Regions from separate parts of the Mesorhizobium sp. B2-1-1 genome, predicted to be linked through region 2. Evidence: riboswitches for the same ligand, from Rfam matches in the RefSeq annotation. Region 2 holds a riboswitch; each other region holds the start of a gene.
What was found. A riboswitch is a leader RNA that binds a small molecule or an ion and turns the genes downstream of it on or off. The one in region 2 is predicted to bind cobalamin.

Region 1: it holds a riboswitch for cobalamin, as region 2 does, so the genes downstream of both, bluB (5,6-dimethylbenzimidazole synthase) here and FJ972_RS15175 (DUF1636 family protein) in region 2, are expected to answer to the same signal.
Region 3: it holds a riboswitch for cobalamin, as region 2 does, so the genes downstream of both, FJ972_RS20725 (ABC transporter ATP-binding protein) here and FJ972_RS15175 (DUF1636 family protein) in region 2, are expected to answer to the same signal.
Region 4: it holds a riboswitch for cobalamin, as region 2 does, so the genes downstream of both, FJ972_RS01655 (aromatic ring-hydroxylating oxygenase subunit alpha) here and FJ972_RS15175 (DUF1636 family protein) in region 2, are expected to answer to the same signal.

What each region holds. Positions count from the first base shown of each region.
Region 1 is NZ_CP083954.1:4,620,369-4,623,569, forward strand. Features, by position in the region: gene FJ972_RS22730 (DUF2277 domain-containing protein) at 1-175, opposite strand, end outside; gene FJ972_RS22735 (exodeoxyribonuclease VII small subunit) at 274-525, opposite strand; gene FJ972_RS22740 (histone deacetylase family protein) at 529-1,455, opposite strand; cobalamin riboswitch at 1,577-1,757, shown strand; gene bluB (5,6-dimethylbenzimidazole synthase) at 1,806-2,558, shown strand; gene FJ972_RS22750 (TetR/AcrR family transcriptional regulator) at 2,602-3,201, opposite strand, start outside.
Region 2 is NZ_CP083954.1:3,095,728-3,098,928, forward strand. Features, by position in the region: gene cobW (cobalamin biosynthesis protein CobW) at 1-864, opposite strand, end outside; gene FJ972_RS15175 (DUF1636 family protein) at 867-1,313, opposite strand; cobalamin riboswitch at 1,351-1,555, opposite strand; gene FJ972_RS15180 (winged helix-turn-helix domain-containing protein) at 1,585-2,784, opposite strand; gene FJ972_RS15185 (NADH-quinone oxidoreductase subunit A) at 3,118-3,201, shown strand, end outside.
Region 3 is NZ_CP083954.1:4,207,234-4,210,434, reverse strand. Features, by position in the region: gene FJ972_RS20735 (Gfo/Idh/MocA family protein) at 1-134, opposite strand, end outside; gene FJ972_RS20730 (LacI family DNA-binding transcriptional regulator) at 316-1,341, shown strand; cobalamin riboswitch at 1,404-1,613, shown strand; gene FJ972_RS20725 (ABC transporter ATP-binding protein) at 1,870-2,658, shown strand; gene FJ972_RS20720 (ABC transporter substrate-binding protein) at 2,698-3,201, shown strand, end outside.
Region 4 is NZ_CP083954.1:359,280-362,480, reverse strand. Features, by position in the region: gene FJ972_RS01660 (hybrid-cluster NAD(P)-dependent oxidoreductase) at 1-474, opposite strand, end outside; gene FJ972_RS01655 (aromatic ring-hydroxylating oxygenase subunit alpha) at 494-1,741, opposite strand; cobalamin riboswitch at 1,872-2,074, opposite strand; gene FJ972_RS01650 (DUF680 domain-containing protein) at 2,554-2,751, shown strand; gene FJ972_RS01645 (DUF680 domain-containing protein) at 2,821-3,027, shown strand; gene FJ972_RS01640 (DUF680 domain-containing protein) at 3,097-3,201, shown strand, end outside.

The sequences.
Region 1 (3,201 bases), 1.5 Mb from region 2:
GCTCGCGCGCCGACGCCGCGATGGCCTCGACGGCATGGTCGAATGCGTGCTGGTTCTGCTTCGAAGGCCGCGTCGTTCCGCTCAGCTTGCGAACGAATTGAAGGGCTGCATCGCGCACCTCGTCGTTGGTCGCCGGCGGATCAAAATTGAACAGGGTCTTGATGTTTCTGCACATCGCTTCCGTATCTCCTCTTGTCCTGGAGCCGTTTCAATCGGGACGCGTTCTATCCTCAATCATGATCGTGTCAAAAACCAGAGAGACGGCTGCGTGCCTCAATCCGCGTCCAGCGGCTCCGTCCCGACCGGCTTGCCGTCGCGGGACAGCCTGATCTTCTCCACCTTGTCCTCGGCCGCCTTGAGCAGCCGGTCGCAATGCACCTTCAGCGCCTCGCCGCGCTCGTAGATCCTGATCGACTGGTCGAGCGGCACATCGCCACGCTCCAGATCATCGACGATCTTCTCCAGCGCGTCGAGAGCCTGTTCGAAGCTCATCGCCTTGACGTCTTCGTTGGTTTCACCAGCCATCATTCATCCTTTCATCAGTCGCCCGACATGGGCGGCGACCGAAAATGCCAATCCTTGCAGATCGTAGCCGCCCTCGAGCAGGCTGACGAGCCGGTTGCCGCTGTGGCGCGCCGCGCGCTGCATGAGTTGGCCGGTCGCCCAGTCGAAATCATCCTCGGTCAGGTTGATCTCGGCCAGCGGGTCGCGATGATGCGCATCGAAGCCGGCCGAAATGATGATCAGGTTGGGTGCAAAATTGTCGAGCGAGGGCAGCACGCGCGACAGGAAGGCATCGCGGAACGCCTCGCTGCCGGTCTGCGGCGCAAGCGGCGCGTTGACGATGTTGCCGGCGCCGGTTTCGTTCTTTGCTCCGGTGCCCGGGTAGAGCGGCATCTGGTGCGTCGAGCAATAAAGCACGGACGGATCGTCCCAGAAAATATCCTGCGTGCCGTTGCCGTGATGCACGTCCCAGTCGACGATGGCGACACGTTCGATATCGTGTTTGTGCTGTGCATAACGTGCGGCGATGGCCGCCGTGTTGAACAGGCAGAAGCCCATCGCGGTCGCTTTCTCGGCATGATGGCCGGGCGGCCGGGCGGCGACGAAAACGTTGTCTGCCCTGCCGGCAAAGACGTCGTCGACGGCGGCGTTGGCGGCTCCGATCGCGGTGATCGCCGCCTGCCAGCTCTTCGGGCTGGCCGTTGTGTCGGCATCGATGCGGGCGATGCCCGTCTCGGGAATGGCGGCGCGTACCCGCTCGACGAAATCCTCGGGATGCGCGTAGAGAATGGTGGCCTCGTCGCCTTCCGGCGCCTCGAGGCGGTCGAGCGCGGCAAAAGCCTCGTCGTCGAGCACGCGCTCGATGGCGCGCAAGCGGTCCGGCCGCTCCGGATGGCCGGGCGGCGTGATGTGCTCAAGGAAGATCGGATGGGTGTAGAGACGAGTGGCCATGCCCCCTATCTAGTGCCCCGGCGCGGCGATGGCCATGCGTTGCGGCCTGATGGCTGGGGAAAATCGCGCCTGCGTCCATTCGCGTCGCCGCGGGGATTGGCGGCGCAGGGGCTTCGTCGTAAAGTCCCGGCCACTGCCTGGTGCCCGCCGCGAGCGGGAGAATCGGGAACACGGTTTGATACCGTGGCGTGCCCAACGCTGTAAGGGGGACCGCGCCGGTAAATGCCACTGTCGAGGACGGGAAGGCGCCGGATGAGGGTTGATCCCGAGCCAGAAGACCGGCCTGGCAGGCATCGTCATCCGCATGGTCAGGCGGACGGCAGTTGATTGCAATCGCAAGGGGACAAGCGATGCCGGACAATATGACCATCCCCGTGGGTGACGGATTCGACCAGATGGCGCGCGATGCGGTCTACCGCGCCATGTTCACGCGGCGCGATGTCCGCAGCCATTTTACATCAGAGGCCGTCGACGACGAGGTCTTGGCGCGGCTGCTGCTTGCCGCCCATCACGCGCCATCGGTCGGCTTCATGCAGCCATGGAATTTCATCGTCATTCGTGGCACCGAACGACGGGAACAGGTGCGCGACCTGTTCCTCGCGGCGCGCGAGCAGGAATTGCCGGCGATCGAGGAAGAGCGGCGGGCGCTCTACCGCAAGCTCAAGCTGGAAGGCATCTGCGAAAGCGCGCTCAATATCTGTATCACCTGCGACCGCCGACGCTCACAGGGTTCGCCGCTGGGACGCTGGCACAATCCCGAGATGGATCTCTACAGCACGGTCTGCGCGGTGCAGAATTTCTGGCTGGCGGCGCGCGCCGAAGGCGTCGGCGTTGGCTGGGTCAGCATTATCGAGGCGCAGGCGTTGAAAGGCCTTCTGTCGATTCCCGAGCATGTGACGCCGGTGGCCTATCTCTGTGTCGGCCGTGTCTCGGAGTTCGCGCCGAAACCGGACCTCGAAACACATGGCTGGGGGCGGCGGCTGCCGCTGCCCGAGCTGATCATGAGCGAGACGTTTTGCGGACAGGGCGAAGTTCCGCTCAAATCAACGATCGCACGCCTCAAGGCGGCAACATGCGAAAAGTCTGACAAACCCTTGATTTGATTGCGGATACGGCATGCCCAGAGCTGCCGGCGGCCTGCCGTCGTCAGGCGGCTCCGGCATCATTCCTCAACAATCCTTCGAGCAGTTGCTTGAATGCCGCCACCACGGTCTTTGATGTCGCTTCCGGGTCGTTCGAATTGGCGATCCGCTGCGCCGCCTGGCTGCTCGCCCCGTTGATCAGCCGTGCCGCGGTCTCGGGGTCTACGCCCGGGACAACTACCCCGTCGCCCTGCAGCGTCGTCAGGTGATCGGTCATCGACGCGACGCAGGCATTGGCGTTCGGCCATTGCGCGGGATCCCCCAGCACGGCCGGACCGTCCCGAAACATGATGCGCTGGATTTCCGGCTCCAGCGCCATTTCGATGTAGCTCGTGCATTCGTCGACGAAGCTTTGCCAGCGGGTCGGTGCTTTCGCTGCAACCTCATTCACCCGTGCCGCCATCTCGGCGTCTATCTCGGCGATAACCGCCTGCAAAAGCCCCTTCTTGTCCCCGAAATGATGATAGAGCGCACCGCGCGTCAGCCCGGCCGATGCGGTGAAATCATCCATCGATGCCTCGGCATAACCGATCGTTCCGAACGCATGCCGGGCCGCGGCAATCAATTTGGCGCGCGTTTCGGCGATCATTTCCCTGCGGGGCTT
Region 2 (3,201 bases):
CACGTTTTCCTGTTCGGCGGCGGTGGCGACGCGCTTTGCCAAGTCGTCCGGGTTGGCGATCGAGGGGATGTCGACGATGAACGTATCGAAGTCGTCGTGCTCGTGGTCGAAAGCGCCGTCATGATGGGACTTGCGGTTCTCGATGTCGTCCTCGACGGCGAGGCCTAGCCCGAGCAGCACGGACGGATCAACCTTGCCGTGAGCCGTCGGCACGACCTTCACGGCGCGGGCGGAGTGTTCGCCAATGATGGCGTTGGCGCGAGCCGAACCTGCGGCATCCATCAGGTCGCTCTTCGACAGGATGATGAGGTCGGCGCAGGCGATCTGGTCCTCGAACACCTCCTCGACGGGGTCGTCGTGGTCCAGTGTCTGGTCCTGCGCGCGTTGCGCCTGCAGGGCGTCCATGTCGTTGGCGACGCGCCCCTCGGCCAATGCCGGACCGTCGACCACGGCGATCACGCCGTCGACTGTCACCCGGCTCTTCACCGTCGGCCACTGGAAGGCCTGGACCAGCGGCTTGGGCAGAGCCAAACCCGAGGTTTCGATCAGGATGTGGTCGACCTTCGGCGTCAGCGACAGGATCTGGTCGAGCGCCGGGACGAAATCGTCGGCGACGGTGCAGCAGATGCAGCCATTGGCCAGTTCGACGATGTTTTCCTCCGGGCAGGTGTCGATGCCGCAGCCCTTGAGGATCTCGCCGTCAATGCCGATGTCGCCGAATTCGTTGACGATGATGGCGATACGCTTGCCGCCCGCGTTTTCCAGGAGATGGCGGACCAGCGTGGTCTTGCCGGCACCCAGGAAGCCGGTGACGACGGTACAGGGGACGCGGGAGAGAGTGGCGGCGGAAACTGCGGCGGTCATGATCAGTCCTTCAGCATGTCGAGGGGAGGAATGCGGGCGACGAGGCCGCGCTTGAGGGAATCCGGGCGACCACGCCACGGAATGAGGCCGTCGGTCGAAGCGGCGAAGAGTTTCGCGCCGGTGACGAGATCGGCGCCGCTGGCGATGTTCAGGTCGCCGAAGACATAACTCCAGCAGCCGTCACGAAGAATCGCGGCACTGAGGCGGCGCTTGCAGTTGCCGAGGCATTCGACGGTGCGGACGCGGACATTGTCGGCCGTTGCGGCTTGGCGCGTATCTTGAGCCAAAACTTCCCCGGCGCGGGGATGGGCATCGGAACCGGTCTCGTCGCGGCAGGAAGCGCAGACGATGACAGTGACGCCGGCCAAGGCGTCGCTATCGCCAGACAAGTCGCTATCGCAAGACAAAATGTCCGCTGTTTCAGCCGGGAAACTGCTGTCGCGTTCCAAATCGGGCTCCTTGCCCGGAAAACCCGCCGGGCGATCGGATTCTTATGTCTCAGACGGCAGGTCTCCTGGCTCGCGGGTCATCGCCTTCGTGCCGCCTTCCCGGGACCGTCCCAGTGGTTTTCGGCCTTGGCTCGTCGCTTACAGTTGCGGGGACAGCCGCGGATTTGAAATCGAGATTTCGCACCGCATTCCCTCTTGGCTCCTCCCTTTGCCGAGAGGAGACCGTCTGGATGGGATTTAGGCTCTTGCAGGCGGCGGTGTCAACGCGCGTCTACGACACGGCAATGTCGGCGAGCGGTTGCCCAAGGTCGCCGGCGGGCGTAACCTCGATCCGTTCGAGGCCGAGCCAGCGCTGCATCTGCGTCAATTCCTGGAAGAGTTGCGCGGCGGTTTCAGGCGGCGCGCTGGGCTCGGCATAGGCCGCGTGGACGCGTAGCACGCTGGCCGGCCGGTCGGCCTTGAGGTCGACGCGCGCCACGATCCTATCGCCGAGCAGGAACGGCAGGACGTAATAGCCGTATTGCCGCTTTTCGGCAGGGGTGTAGATTTCTATGCGGTAGTGGAAATCGAACAGCCGCTCCGTGCGCGAGCGCTCGAAAACGACCGGATCGAACGGCGCCAGCAAGGCGCGGGCCTCGATTTTTCGTGGAATACGGGCCTCCTTATGGAGGTAAGCCGGTTTGTTCCAGCCCTCGACACGCATCGGCACCAGCTCGCCTGTTTCAACCAGCTCCTCCAGCCGGCCCTTCATGTCGGCCGGCGACAGGCGGAAATAGTCGCGCAGGTCGCTTGCTGTCGCGACGCCATGAGCGCGGGCGGATATCCGCAGCAATTCCCGATGCGCATCCTCGGCAGACGGCACCGGCAGATCGAGGATCGCCTGCGGCAGTACGCGCTCGGGCAAATCATAGAAGCGTTCGAAGCCACGGCGGTGCGCGGTGGTGATGCGTCCTGCCCAGAACAGCCATTCGAAGGCATGCTTGGCGTGGCTCCAGCCCCACCAGCCGCCGGATCCTTTCTGGCCTTCGAGCGCGGAGGCGGCGATCGGGCCGCGCTCCGCGACCTCGCGGTAGATCTCTTCTATATAGGCGGCGTGCTCGCGGCCCCATTTGGCCAGGCCCAGATACATTTCATCGCCACGCTCGGCGCGCTGCATGCGCCAACGCATCAACGGATAGGTCTCGACCGGCAGGAAGGAAGCCTCGTGCGCCCAGTATTCGAAAACCGTGCGCTTGCGCGTGACGGCGGCGTTGTCGAGCAAGGCGAACGGGTAGGGACCAAGGCGCGAATAGAGCGGCATGTAATGAGCGCGCACCACCGCGCTGACGGAATCGATCTGCAGCAGGCCGGTACGCGAGAGCACGCGGGCGAAGTGGCGTCGGTCGGGCGTGCCGGCGGGGCGGGGATCAGTGAACCCTTGGGCGGCGAGCGCGATACGCCGGGCCGTGGCAAGCGAGATCTTTTCCTTCATTCGGATGCGACTCTGATGGCTTGTTGAGCGTCGTTCGGACAGTTGATTCCGGCCATGCTAGCAGGGTTTTGGCGGCAACTCTGTCAGGAGAGAAAAGTGGAGTAAAAAGCGAAGGAAATCAAACAGGAGCGGATCGGACCAGTTTCTTCCCTTATGCCGTCCAGGCCAGTGTTTTGAACAAGGTTTGACTTGCTTCGCCGGAAGCGCTGCGCTAACCCTCGCCGCGTTGCAGCAAAGGCCCCTTAAAACGGTTCAGCGGTTAAACTGTCACGCTTCCGCAATAGGGTCTGGTGCTGTAATCAAAATGGATTGGCGCCAACGGAAAGCCGCAGCATGAACGCACTTCTCAGTTCGTACCTGCCCATCGTCCTGTTTATCGCAGTGGCGGCGGCTGTCGGCGTCGCGCTTATCGTGGCG
Region 3 (3,201 bases), 1.1 Mb from region 2:
TCGCGTGCCCGCTGGCGCGCCCTGTCGGCGTCGAGGTCGACGAGACCGACGATCTTGACGGCAGGGGATTGGCTGATGGCCTCGAGCCAGGTTTTGCTCATGGCTCCGCACCCGACCAGGACGACGTGCATCATCCAGCGCTCCTCCGGCCAACCCCTCCTGGCTGGCACCCACGGCAGTCCGTAAATGACTTCCGTAAACGTTTACGATGACACACCCGATGGCATATATTGTCAATCGGATTTGTACCGTCGGCTCTGAAACGCCTTGGCCGCACGACCGGCTGGTGCTAGCCAGAAGCAGGAGGGGGAGGTCTTGGCGTCCAGCATTCACGATCTTGCGCGGCACCTGAACATTTCGATCGGTACAGTCTCGCGCGCGCTTAACGGGCGCGCCGACGTGAACGCCGAGACACGCCAGCGCGTGCTCGAGGCGGCCCGGAAGCTCAATTATTCACCGAACCACTCGGGCAGGAACCTACGCCGCGGCACCACCCATGCCGTGGCTTTCATGCTGCAGCCGCATCCGGGCGACCAGCAGTATGGCGAGCCGTTCTTCATTCCGTTCCTCACCGGACTGCAAGCGACATTGGCCGAGTGCGGGCTGGACCTGATCATCGTCATGGGCGCGCCGGCGGATTATCAACAGGAGCGGCTGCGCCGCGTCGTCGAGACGCGTCGTGCCGATGCCGTCGTACTGGCCTGGACGCGGCGCGAGGACGATCGCATCGACTATCTGAGCAAGGCCGGCTTTCCCTTCGCGACGCTCGGCCGAAGCCGGTCCGGCGACGACAGCTATCCCTCTCTGGATCTGGATTTCGAGAAGGCGGGCGCCGATGCGGTCGACCGGCTGGTTGCGCGTGGCCACCGCCGCATCGCCGCCATCCGGCCGTCGCTTGACCTGAATTTCGGTTATCTGTTTCTGGAGGGTTATTGCAAGGCGCTGCGGCGGCACGGCATCGAAGTCGATCCCGGCCTGATTGTGGACGGTTTTATCAACGAAGCCGGTGGCTACGCGGTGACACCGCAAGTCATGCGGTCGAAGGATCCGCCGACCGCGATTATCTTCAACAACGACTCGATGGCGCTCGGCGGCTGCAAAGCGCTCGCCGAAATGGGGATCAAGCCCGGGCAGGATGTCGCGGTGATCGTCATCGTCGACACGCCGCTCTGCCGTTATTTCTCGCCGGCGCTGACCGGCTTTCGTCCGAGCCTTGACCCGATGGGGCGGCGGCTCGGCGAAATCCTGCTCGCCTCGCTCCCGGCTTTCGCCGGCGCGAAAGGGCCAGAGATCATTCGCGAGGTCTGGCCGCTGGAACTGGTGGCGCGCGATAGTGATTGACCACACGTTTGTATCGTTATAACAGAACATGCATCGACCTTGCCTCGACGCTGCCTGCATCCTAGGCTGCGACTCGTGATGGTCCCCGCGCCGCAAGGCGAGGGGTGAAAAGGGAACATGGTGAGGCCCGATTTTCGGGTCGAAGCCATGGCTGCCCCCGCAACTGTAAGCGGCTAGCAAAATCCGAGAAGCCACTGGCCGGCAAGGCTGGGAAGGCAGGATGGCGCAACGACCCGCGAGCCAGGAGACCTGCCATCTGCATGGGTTGACCGGACGGGGTGTGCCGGGAGGAGACGCGGGGTTCGGTCTTGTCGACCGGTTCAAGCCAGCTTCCTTCCGTCGCCATTTTTGAAAGTGACGGAAGTTGGACGGCTCCATCGATCGCATTCACTGCATTCCCATGCATCGCATCATCGTGTGCACGCTTTGCCGCGATATCGCCACCGAGGTGAATTCAGGCCAGCGTCCGGCAGGATTGGCAAGCAAGACGCTGGCCCGTATTCCGGCAGGCCCTGCAAGGAATTGCCCATGACCGCGCCGCTTCTCGAGGCCCGCGACCTGGCCGCGGCGGCGGATGGCCTGCATCTGGTGCATCCGGTCAGCCTTTCGGTGGCGGCGGGCGACCGTCTCGCCATCATCGGTCCCAACGGCGCCGGCAAGACGACATTGCTGCGCATGCTGTCGGGCATGCTGCGGCCGAGTTCGGGCGAAGTGAAGCTCACCGGGCGCCTGCTGGACAGGATTTCGACCGCCGAGCGGGCGCTGCACATCGCCGTCGTCGGCCAGACCGATCAACCGGATCCACGGCTGGCGGTGATCGATTATGTCGAGCTCGGCCGGGTTCCGCATACCGGCCGCAGGCACAGGAGCGAGGAACGCGACATTGTCGTCGAGGCGCTGCGCCGGACCGGGCTGTTGCCGCTGCTTGGCCGCACCATCGGCTCGCTGTCGGGCGGCGAGCGCCAGCGCGCCCAGCTTGCCCGCGCCATCGCACAGGAGCCGAAGATCCTGTTCCTCGACGAGCCGACCAACCATCTCGACCCGCGGGCGCGCAGCGAGTTGCTCGAACTGGTTGCAGGCCTCGGCATGACCGTGATCGCGGTGCTGCACGATCTGGCGCTGGTGACGCCTTTCGCCACCAGGGTCGCGGTGATGAGCCATGGCCGGTTGCATGTGCTGGCGCCGCCACGCGAAGCACTCACTCAGCAGCTGATCCGCGAGATCTTCGGTGTCGACGTCTTTAGGTTGCGCCACCCGACGGAGGACCGCGAGCTGATGGTGTTCGAGGTTCCGAACCGTGCCGCGCCATCTTCGTGAGCGCAGATCCAATTCCCGTGCAACGAAGGAGCAACATCCGTGAAACGCCTTGCCGTATCTCTTGCCTTCTCCCTGCTGGCCTCTACGGCCTTCGCCTTTCCGGTGACGGTCGACAGCTGCGGCAAGTCGCTGACCTTCGACGCGCCTCCAAAGCGCGCTGTCATTCACGATCTCAACATGGCCGAGATGGCCTTCGCCCTGAAGCTGCAGCCGTCGATCGTCGGCCTGACCGGCATCACCGGATGGTACAAGGTCGGCCCCGAATTTAAGGCCGAGCAAGGCTCGATCCCGGAACTGGCGCCCAAATATCCGACGCTGGAAAACCTGGTCGCTGTCGAGCCCGACTTCTTCTTCGCCGGTTGGTACTACGGCATGAAGCCGGGCGGCGAGGTGACGCCCGATACGCTGGCGCAACACGGCATCAAGACCCTGGTGCTGACGGAAAGCTGCGTCCATCTCGACAAGAACCGCCCCGCCGCTTCGATGGACCTGCTCTATGGCGATGTCGAGAAGCTGGGCAAGATCTTCGGCAAGGAGGCCGAA
Region 4 (3,201 bases), 2.7 Mb from region 2:
GAAGCCGACATCGGTCCATGGCGCGCAGTCGTTCAGCCAGCGCAGCATCGACATCATCGGCGTCACGCCGGAGCCGGCCGAGATGAACAGATATTTGGCCGCCGGGTGGCTGTGCAGCGAAAAGTCTCCGGCCGGCCCATACGCCTTGACGTGCGAACCAGGCCTCAAATGGTCGAACATCCAGCGTGTGCCGGTGCTGCCGGCCTGCGCCTTCACCGTCACCGCGATCGAGAATGGCCGTGAAGGCGAAGACGACAGCGTGTAGGTGCGCATCAGCAACCCATCCGCTGTCGGCAGTTCCAGCGTCACGAACTGGCCCGGCTTGTAGCGGAACCAGGTCTGGTTGTCGGAGCGGAAGGTGAAGGTCTTTACATCAGGCGCCTCGTCGCTCACGCCGATCACTTCCAGCACCTGGAGCCTGTCGTTCCAGGGCGCCATCTGATCGAGATGGCGATAGAGGCCGAGATCCGTCATCGCATTCATCCCTTACCTCTCAAGCAACGCTGCGCAGGGCCGGCCGGCCGTCTTCGGCGAGACGCGGACCGATGAAACGCGCGTACCAGTCGACGAACTGGATGACGCCGCCTTCGTGCAGTTCGGAATAGGGGCCGGGTTCATAGGCCGGCGACAGGATGCCGAAGGCGTTTTCCTCGACGATGCGACGATCCTGGCCGTTGGTCTCGGTCCAGACATGGGTGAGTTCGGCAAGGTCGTAGTCGACGCCCTCGACCGCGTCCTTGTGAACCAGCCATTTGGTCGTCACCGCGGTCTCGGTGGCGCTGATCGGCAGCACGCGGAACGTGACGGCGTGGTCGCCAAGGATGTGGTTCCAGGTCGTCGGATAGTGATAGAGCAGCAAGGAGCCGATGCGGTCGGTGGCAACGCCGTCGGACAGGTTCTTCTTGACCGCGCGTTTTCCCGTCATCGTATAACTGACGGCATCGCGCAGCAGCGGCGCGCGGGTGGCACGGTACTGTCCGGCCGGGTCGATGCGGAACCTGCTCGGCAGGCCGGCCGCCTCGCACTTGGCCCAGTGCGACAGCATCTCCGGGTCGCTGTCGGCGTCTTGCACGCCAGTCACGGTCGGCGCCTCCGGGAAGGTCTTGCAGAGCTCCGGATGGTTGCCGGCGCAATGATAGCATTCGCGGTTGTTTTCCCAGACCAGCTTCCAATTGCCCTTCTCGACGATGGTGCTCTCGAAGGCGACCTTTGCTTCGCGCAGCCGATGCGGCAGCAAATAGGGTTCGATCATCGTCCGCATCGGCGCGAAATCCGCCGGCTCGTCGGCGAGGCAAATGAAGATGTAGCCGCCGACGCTTTCGCAGGCGACCGGCTTCAGGCCGAACTGGCTCTTGTCGAAACCCTCGGCCATCTGCCTGGCGAACAGCAGCCTGCCGTCCAGTTCATAGGTCCACTGATGGTAGGGGCAGACGAGCTTCGCCGCCGTGCCCTTGTCTGTGTTGCAGACGCGGCTGCCGCGATGGCGGCAAGAATTGTGGAAGGCGTTGATGTTGCCCTTCTGGTCGCGCACCAGCACCACAGGATAGTCGCCGATCTGCACGGTGATGAAGCTGCCGGGCCGGGGCAGTTCGCAATCATGGCCGATGAACAGCCAGTCGCGGTACCAGATCAGCTCCATGTCGAGCTTGAAGTAGTCGGGATCGGTATAGAAGGGCTGCTCGAGCGAGAAGCCGTCCCTGCGGCCTTGCAGCCGTTTCAGCATGTCGTTGCGCGCATCCATGTCCTGTCCTCGCATTGAAGTCCTGTCCTCGCATCGAAGGACTGAACGGAGGGGAGAGAGGAAGGATCAAGCCGCGCGCCGGCTTGCGCCGGACATGCACCATCCGCCTCTTGACCGCCCGCCGCGATCAGTCGAGTCCAACATCTCGGGCTGGTTTCCGGGCTCTGGAGCTGTCCTTGCGGACTGTCGCGACACCTTCCCAGGCCTTTGCCCAGTGGTCTCCCGTTGCGACCTGAACTCCACCACCGTTGCGGGGGCAGCGCCGGATTCTGACCGGCTTCCCAATTCTCCGCCTCGTCGTCACGCGGCGGCACCTGAGATGGCAGGATCTAACCATGATCGCCGGCTTGTCGTCGGCATGAAAACGACATCGCATCCATGCCGCGCGACACGCACTGAAAACGGTGCGGCCGCCGTTGCAGGGGCAGAAAGCCTCAGGTCGCCGCCTCGGATTCCGTCTCGTGGCGGAGGCAAAAAAGGTTAACGGTTTCGAAAAGTGACTATTAGCGCCCTCTAAAATCGAACCGAACGGTTCGTTTCTGTTGACGATGCGTGCAGGACGGTGTGAACACTGGGCCTTCGACACAGTTGGTGATCGCGCCGTCTGTTAGAATAACTATTTGATAACAAATGGAAAAAACGAATGTAGAAGGCCCTGGCACAATTTCAAGTGGTGGAAACTTGGTCCACACGGAAAAACTTCGTGATTGGAAATGGCGGTATGGCTTTCCCACATCGGGGCTGTCCGAACGACGCGATTTCCTCCCGAGACACGCCGCTAGACGGACGGAAAAATACTGGAGTATCAAAAAATGAAAAAGATCATTCTCACTGCCGCCGCCCTTCTGGCTGTTTCCGGCAGCGCCTTCGCTAGTAGCGACCATTATGGTTCGAATGCCCCTGCGGCCACCGCCGTCGACAGCTCGTACACCGCTTCGACCAAGAAGTCGGAACCGGCTGCCCAGACGCCTGTCCAGGGTGCCGATCGCAACCTCTTCGGCAACAACTAACAGCCGATCTCCAGTTGACGGCGGGCCTTCCGCCGTCCTGGCGAAATTTGAGAATTCAGGAGACTTGAAATGAAGAAGATCGTTCTTGCTGCCGCCGCCGTCCTGGCCGTGTCGGGCAGCGCTTTCGCCGGCAGCGACAACTATGGCTCCAATGGCGCCAACCAACCTGCTGTCACCTCGGTCGACAACGCGCACACGGCTTCGGTCCAGAAGTCGGCGCCGTCTGCCCAAGCGCCTGTTCAGGGTGCCGATCGCAACCTCTTCGGCAACAACTAACAGCTGATCTCCAGTTGACGGCGGGCCTTCCGCCGTCCTGGCGAAATTCGAAAATTCAGGAGACTTGAAATGAAGAAGATCATCCTTGCTGCCGCCGCCGTTCTGGTGGTGTCGGGCAGCGCTTTCGCCGGCAGCGACAACTATGGCTCCAATGGCGCCAATCAGCCCGCGGCC